Regions from separate parts of the Pectobacterium quasiaquaticum genome, predicted to be linked through region 2. Evidence: predicted binding sites of a transcription regulator. Region 2 holds the regulator's gene; the other holds the start of a gene.

Region 1 (4,163 bases), 470 kb from region 2:
ATAAGAAGGTATCCGCAGCTACGGTAAAAGAGCCCGGCTCCCGCGAGATCGCCCCCGTGGAGTTGGGCTTGATATAGGCGTTGTGTATCAGCGATGCTATGTAGCGCAACAGCACTTTTCATCGCGGCAGGGCTCTGCTTCGCCTACCGTCGGTTACCATCCTAATCTCGGAGAACCCAATGCCATACGTCAACATCAAAATCACCAATGAAGGCGTCACTGCTGAACAAAAGCGTCAATTGATTGAGGGCGTGACCCAACTGCTGGTCGATGTGCTAAACAAAAACCCCAAAACCACCGTGGTGGTGATTGATGAGGTCGAAACGGACAACTGGGGAATTGGCGGCGTGCCGGTGACGGAATTGAGGAAGGCCAGCAAGTAAAAAGGCTGGTGATAAAAAGTGGAAAGGTGCCACGCTATTCTGGCGTAATAATCGGTGGCACCCGTTTTATATCCCCAACATCGTATCAATCAGCAGATACATATTGAGAGAAACTACCAGCACGACAATGAGTTGCCCGATGCGCTGTACCCATTTGCCATTGACCATCGTCCCCATCAGTTCACGGTTACCCGTGAAGGACAGCAAGGGAACCAGCGCCAGCGCAATCCCAAAGCTCAGCACTACCTGACTCAATACCAGCACCCGCGTCGGATCCATACCGGACAGAATCACGATAAACGACGGCAGCATCGTCACGGCGCGGCGCACCCAAAGTGGGATATGGAAACGCACGAATCCCTGCATTACCACTTGGCCTGCCAGCGTGCCAACAACGGTAGAAGACAGGCCAGCAGCCACCAGACTCAGACCGAAAATGACCGCGGCGGCTTTACCTAGCAGCGGCTCCAGCGTGAGGTAGGCTTTATCCAGATCGGCAATATCCTGATTACCACTGAAATGGAACGCCGCCGCTGCCGTCGCCATCATGGCCAGATTGACGAATCCAGCGATGGTCATCGCAATTGCGACATCGACTTTCGTTGCCGAATAACGCTCGGCACGAGTATGGCTACCTTCATGCTGCGTCAGGGAAGAATGCAGATAAATCACATGCGGCATAATGGTCGCCCCCAAAACGCCTGCGGCCAGCAGCACGGCATCGGAGGTTGGCAGACTAGGAATCGCCATCCCTTTGGCTAACGCGGACAGTTCAGGCTGAGAGAAGACCAACTCGACAATATACGCCGCCGCAACAAACAGCAGCAGGCCGCCGATAACCATCTCCAGCGGCTTCTGCCCGCGCTGTTGCAGCATTAAAATCAGGAAGGTTGCAATGGCGGTGAGGATCGCACCTTCCAGTAGCGACACGCCCAAGAGCAGTTTGAAACCAATCGCTGCACCGATAAACTCGGCCAGATCGGTCGCCATCGCAATAATTTCGGCCTGCACCCAATAGGCCCAAACGGCCGGACGCGGAAAGCGATCGCGGATATGTTCCGCCAGATTCTTACCGGTTGCGATCCCCAATTTGGCGGACAGCAGTTGGATCAGCATCGCCATCAGGTTCGCCCACACCACCACCCACAGCAGCGTATAGCCATAGGCCGCGCCAGACTGGATATTAGTGGCAAAGTTACCCGGATCGATGTAACCAATCGCCGCGATAAACGCCGGACCCATCAAAGAAAGTTTAACCTTCCTTGATGTGCGGCTTGTTGACTCAATAACACGGCTACCCAGCATAGTATGACCCTTCTAACACTGTTGTTTTATTACTCTCACAAAAACGATAATGATTATCAAGTGCATTTAAAGTGGTAATACCAATTCTTTTGATAGTTAATGATGATGAGTCATTCAAAACCTAAAAAACATCTTTTTTATCAAACAAATCTTAACAAAATATAAACAAAAAACCCCATGCGATGGCACGGGGTTTGGAATGAAGATACGCTGTCACTATGGTACGTAAAAAGCAGACGGTGCGTAAAAGCAAACAGAATCAGTCTTGTGCTTTTGATACCGCAACCATCGCCGGACGCAGCAAACGGCCGTTCAGCGTATAGCCTTTTTGCATGACCATCATGACATGGTTCGGCTGGTGATCGGCCGAAGGTAGCATCGTCATTGCCTGATGCACTTCTGGGTTAAACGGTACGCCCACATCACCCACAACCTCGATGCCAAACTTGCGTACAGCATCCAGCAACGATTTCAGCGTCAGTTCAACACCTTCAATCATCGCAGCCAGTGATTCGTTGGATTTATCCGCCGTATCCAGCGCACGTTCCAGGTTATCGATAACCGGCAGCATTTCGCTGGCAAATTTCTCTACCGCAAATTTGTGCGCTTTCTCAACATCCATTTCCGCACGGCGGCGAATGTTATCGGCTTCAGCACGGACGCGAAGCATATTGTCACGTTCACGCTGTTGCAGTTCGCTCAACTGGGCTTCCAGCTCGGCGATGCGTGCATCACGCGGGTCAGCTACGTCTGCCGTCTCTGGCGCGGCATCCGCTTGCTGCCCTTTTGCTGCTTCCTTTTGATCCAGGACTTGCTCGTCAGGCGTTTTCTGTTCTTTACTACTCATGAAATTCTCCGCGGTTTAGCATTAATCTCGCTAGTTGCTTATTATGGGGATCAAAATCGGGGATTCAAGAGAACCCGTCATATATTGGTTCCAACCGCTGCCGATACACCACGCTGAGGACAAAAACAGCAATGAACACACCGCTTACAATGAACAGGCCGTTTAATTGTATTGGCATTGTCGGCCATCCGCGCCACCCAACGGCGCTGGCAACGCATGAGATGCTTTATCACTGGCTCACCGACAAAGGTTACTCGGTTCTGATCGAGCAGCAGATCGCCCGTGAGTTGAATCTAAAAGATGCACCCACAGCGAGCCTTGCCGACATCGGCCAGCAGGCGGATTTGGCGGTTGTCGTTGGCGGTGATGGCAACATGCTCGGCGCAGCGCGCGTGCTGTCGCGCTATGACATCAAGGTGATTGGTGTGAACCGTGGCAACCTCGGTTTTCTGACCGATCTCGATCCTGATCAGGCACAGCAGCAGCTTTCTGACGTTCTCGACGGCCATTATTTGAGCGAACAGCGTTTCATGCTGGAAGCGCACGTTTGCCGCGAAAACCAGCCCGACAGTATCAGTACCGCTATTAACGAAGTAGTGCTTCACCCAGGAAAAGTTGCACATATGATTGAATTTGAAGTCTATATTGACGACAAATTCGCCTTCTCACAGCGTTCAGACGGCCTGATTATCGCCACGCCTACAGGCTCCACTGCCTATTCCCTTTCCGCTGGCGGCCCAATCCTAACACCGTCGCTGGATGCCATTGCGCTGGTGCCCATGTTCCCGCACACGCTGTCAGCCCGCCCGCTGGTCATCAACAGCAGCAGCACGATTCGGCTAAAATTTTCCTGCATTACCAACGATCTGGAGATCAGCTGTGACAGCCAGATTGCGTTACCGGTACAGGAAGGCGAAGAAGTCCTGATTCGCCGCAGCGAATATTACCTGAATCTGATCCACCCAAAAAACTACAGTTATTTCAATACACTAAGTTCAAAACTCGGTTGGTCAAAAAAATTATTCTAAAATTTCACCCAGCTACTTTACTGTATATAAAACCAGTTTATACTGTATGTAATCACATGTGATTACATACAGAGGTTTATCATGCTGGCGCAACTCACTATCAGTAACTTCGCCATCGTGCGCGAATTAGAAATCGATTTTCAGTCAGGAATGAGCGTTATAACTGGGGAAACCGGTGCGGGGAAATCCATTGCGATTGATGCCCTCGGTTTATGTCTGGGAAATCGTTCTGACGCCAGCATGGTTAGGCCGGGCACCGCCCGCGCCGACATTTGTGCCCGCTTTGCGCTGGCAGATACCCCAACTGCACGTCAGTGGCTGGAAGAAAACCAGTTGGATGACAGCAACGAGTGCCTGCTACGTCGCGTGATTAGCGCCGATGGCCGCTCACGCGGCTTTATTAACGGCACCGCCGTGCCGTTGTCTCAACTGCGCGAACTCGGTCAACACCTGATTCAGGTACATGGCCAGCATGCCCATCAGCTACTGTTGCGACCCGATCATCAAAAACACCTGCTGGATGCCTATGCCGATGAACCAAAACTGCTGGTTGCTATGCAGCAGGTTTGGCATCAGTGGCACCAAAGCTGCCGCGCGCTG
Region 2 (4,163 bases):
GGTAGGTACGCAGGCTGAATCGATAGCGACCGCGCTGAAAGCAGAGTATGACAAGATATAATGACAAGGTGTAATACGACGATGTTGATCGTTTAACGCGGTGTTATACCGATGAAATGGATAGGGCGAGATAGCAATCTCGCCCTTTTTTTTCGTTATGAATAATTAAATGAAACTAACGGTTGTTTCCCAGCGTAGCTTGTTGGATCATTGTCGGTTATACGTCGTTTTAGCATTGAGGAATGAAGAATGAGTGAGGCTGAAGCCCGCCCAACCAACTTTATCCGTCAGATTATTGATGAAGATCTGGCGTCCGGTAAGCATGACCATATTCAGACGCGTTTCCCGCCAGAGCCGAACGGCTATCTGCATATTGGGCATGCAAAGTCTATTTGCCTGAATTTTGGTATCGCGCGTGACTATCAGGGGCAATGCAACCTGCGTTTTGACGATACCAATCCGGTAAAAGAAGACATCGAATACGTTGAGTCGATCAAACGTGACGTCGAGTGGCTGGGTTTTTCATGGAGCGGCGACGTTCGCTATTCTTCTGATTATTTCGATCAACTGCACGCTTATGCGGTTGAGCTGATCGGTAAAGGGCTGGCTTACGTTGATGAACTGACGCCTGAGCAGATTCGCGAATACCGTGGTACGTTGACGGCTCCAGGCAAAAACAGCCCTTATCGCGATCGCACCGTGCAGGAAAACCTGACGCTGTTTGAAAAAATGCGTAACGGTGGTTTTGCGGAAGGTACAGCCTGTCTGCGTGCAAAAATCGATATGGCATCGTCCTTTATCGTGATGCGCGATCCGGTGTTGTATCGCATTAAATTTGCCGATCATCATCAGACGGGCAACAAGTGGTGCATCTACCCGATGTATGACTTCACCCACTGCATTTCCGATGCGCTGGAAGGGATCACGCATTCGCTGTGTACGCTGGAATTCCAGGACAACCGCCGTCTGTATGACTGGGTGCTGGATAACATCACCATTCCTTGCCATCCACGTCAGTACGAGTTCTCCCGCCTCAATCTCGAATACGCGATTATGTCCAAGCGTAAGCTGAATCAACTGGTGGTGGAAAACGTCGTTGAAGGATGGGACGATCCGCGTATGCCGACCATCTCTGGTCTGCGTCGTCGTGGTTACAGCGCAGCCTCTATCCGTGAATTCTGTGCGCGCATCGGCGTAACGAAACAGGATAACAACGTGGAAATGGCCGCGCTTGAGTCCTGTATCCGCGATGATCTGAATGAGAACGCTCCGCGCGCCATGGCGGTGCTGGATCCGGTCAAAGTCGTTGTCGAGAATCTGTCAGCCGAGCACGAAGAGTTTGTCGCGATGCCAAACCATCCGAACAAGCCAGAAATGGGTTCACGTCAGGTCGCATTCAGTCGCGAAGTTTACATCGATCGTGCTGACTTCCGTGAAGAAGCCAACAAGCAGTACAAGCGTCTGGTGCTGGGTAAAGAAGTGCGTCTGCGTAACGCTTATGTGATCAAAGCAGAGCGCATTGAAAAAGACGAGCAGGGCACTATCACCACGATCTACTGTAGCTATGATGCGGAAACGTTGAGCAAAGATCCGGCTGATGGTCGTAAAGTGAAAGGCGTTATCCACTGGGTTTCTGCGGCACACGCGGTACCCGCTGAATTCCGCTTGTACGATCGCCTGTTCAGTGTGGCAAACCCGGGCGCGGCGGAAGACTTCCTGTCGACGATTAATCCAGATTCACTGAAAATTACGCAAGGTTTTGTAGAAGCAAGCCTGGCGCAGGCAGAAGCTGAGAAAGCGTATCAGTTTGAGCGTGAAGGTTATTTCTGTGCTGACCGCGTTTACTCCAGTGCAGAACATCTGGTGTTTAACCGTACGGTTGGGCTACGTGATACCTGGGTAGGCTAAGGCCAGCGGTAAGAAGACAAAAATAAAACCGCCTCGGCGGTTTTATTTTTTATGCGGTCGATTTATCGTGTTGAATCGTGCAGGGTTTCATCCTCTCGGCAATCCCCTTCACTGCAATGCCCATAAAGATACAGACTGTGGTTGGACAGTTTGATGCCGTGTCTTTCTGCGATCTCGCGCTGACGTGCTTCGATAGATTCATCTCGGAATTCAATGACTTTGCCACAGTCGAGGCAAATTAAGTGATCGTGATGATGCTGCTGCGTCAATTCAAAGACGGATTTGCCACCTTCGAAGTTATGACGGGTTACGATACCCGCATCATCAAACTGGTTGAGCACGCGATAGACGGTAGCAAGACCAATCTCTTCGCCCATATCAATCAGTTTTTTATATAAATCTTCCGCACTGACGTGATGGCAGACAGGGTCCTGTAACACTTCCAGTATTTTCAGTCTTGGAAGAGTGACTTTTAGGCCGGCCTTCTTTAATGCGGTATTGTTGTCAGTCATGCGGGTTTAATCCTGTTGCTTACTTATCAATGGAGGCTGCCTAGCCTATGACATCGGTCGGCGCAAAAAATGCAAAAGCGTCTCAATTATAGAACCGCGCATACAAAATGAAAACAAGCGAATGTTAACAATATTGTCCCCATTCACACTATTGGTATACAACGCAATCCGTTGTTGATGAATGAGGAAATGTTGATGCACATACAAAGCCGATGGGATTATTGTACAGGTTTACTGATAGAAGTTAAAAAAATGTATCAATTATTATCAAAGGTTTTATCTATCAATTCTGTTTCGGCTCTGATCGGGATTATCAGAGCCGAAATGGCTTAACCCACCAGTTCTTCCAGGTTCAACTCATCGCTGATCTGTTTCACCCACGTCGTTACGCGTTCGCTGGTCAGTTCAGGCTGACGGTCTTCATCGATAGCCAAGCCGATGAAGTGATTGTCGTCAGCGAGTCCTTTAGAGGCTTCAAAGTAATAGCCGTCTGTTGGCCAGTGGCCGATAATTGTCGCACCGCGAGGCTCAATAATGTCACGGATGGTGCCCATGGCATCACAGAAGTATTCTGCATAGTCTTCCTGATCGCCGCAGCCAAACAGGGCAACCAATTTTCCTGTGAAATCCACTTCTTCCAGCGACGGGAAGAAGTCATCCCAATCGCACTGAGCTTCACCGTAATACCAGGTTGGAATACCCAGCAGCAGAATATCGAAACCTTCGAGGTCTTCTTTGCTGCTTTTGGCGATGTCATGAACATCAGCGACGTTGGTTCCTAACTGCTGTTGAATCGTTTTGGCGATGTTTTCAGTGTTGCCAGTATCACTGCCAAAGAATATTCCGATGAGTGCCATGAATTGAATAACCTCTTGATTCCTAATGGTATGGTGTAATGTTTCACCCACTTATCTGTTAATAATAACAGACACTCACATCGGGAGAAACTCGTATCGGTAAGGATGCGTAAATCAAGAGTGTGTGAAATGCGAGGTAAGTCAGAAAACGAAAACATCGCGACTGATGCAAAATTTCCTATAATGAATAGGGATCATGTTGTCGTCTGAGATTATGTGTACATTCCCTTAATAAATTTATGGTTGTTTATTTATAACGGCGTTTCATTTTTTATGAATGTACTTTTTATTTTATGGTTTGTTTCGGTTGTAATTAAAAGCAGGCTTCTGTTTGTGGATTATAAAACTATGGAATTGAACATGACTATTCGTGGGGAATAAAATGCGTACAAAAGATAATGTTTTTATAGAATTGAAAATCTGGCACATTTCTCGGGAATATTCCCAATGAATGGGAATAAGAATTATAACCATTTGCAACTGAAGTAATGCAAGTCTATAAGGGAGGTATTCTTTTGATGTTAAAGAATAAAGTGAAATTGCATTCAAACTGCCCTGTCGCCTAATAACATGTCCATGCTAACGCCCGCAGGATGCGTGCGGTGAATTATCTCGCAAGCCTATGATTAGATAGCTTATATCTATAAAAATAGGTGGGTTTATTTTCAGTATGAAAATTTATATTAATAAATGTAGCGAGAACGCTAAATATTCTCTGTATTTAGCCGATGAATTAGCGTGGTTTTTGAGTTTTCAACTCGGTGAAATGTGAACGCTAGGGAGAAGTGACTTGTTTCATGTTATGAATTTTCTGATTCATATCGGTTGATTAGCGATAAAAATCTTTTTAACCATTTTCCTGATTTGGAGTGAACGATGAAACTTA

What was found. Region 2 encodes Fur, which represses iron uptake genes when iron is present. Its sites were predicted from a motif close to ATAATAATGAGAACNACTATCAA; they were not measured.
Region 1: IG609_RS16290 (Nramp family divalent metal transporter) is a predicted target of Fur. The motif match lies at 1,726-1,748, and genes of this name have one in related genera.

The regions. Positions count from the first base shown of each region.
Region 1 is NZ_CP065177.1:3,565,102-3,569,264, forward strand. Features, by position in the region: gene IG609_RS16285 (2-hydroxymuconate tautomerase family protein) at 180-383, shown strand; gene IG609_RS16290 (Nramp family divalent metal transporter) at 450-1,688, opposite strand; gene grpE (nucleotide exchange factor GrpE) at 1,948-2,535, opposite strand; gene nadK (NAD(+) kinase) at 2,685-3,563, shown strand; gene recN (DNA repair protein RecN) at 3,645-4,163, shown strand, end outside.
Region 2 is NZ_CP065177.1:3,094,393-3,098,555, reverse strand. Features, by position in the region: gene nagE (N-acetylglucosamine-specific PTS transporter subunit IIBC) at 1-61, shown strand, start outside; gene glnS (glutamine--tRNA ligase) at 250-1,908, shown strand; gene fur (ferric iron uptake transcriptional regulator) at 1,971-2,420, opposite strand; gene fldA (flavodoxin FldA) at 2,750-3,277, opposite strand; gene IG609_RS14160 (methyl-accepting chemotaxis protein) at 4,154-4,163, shown strand, end outside.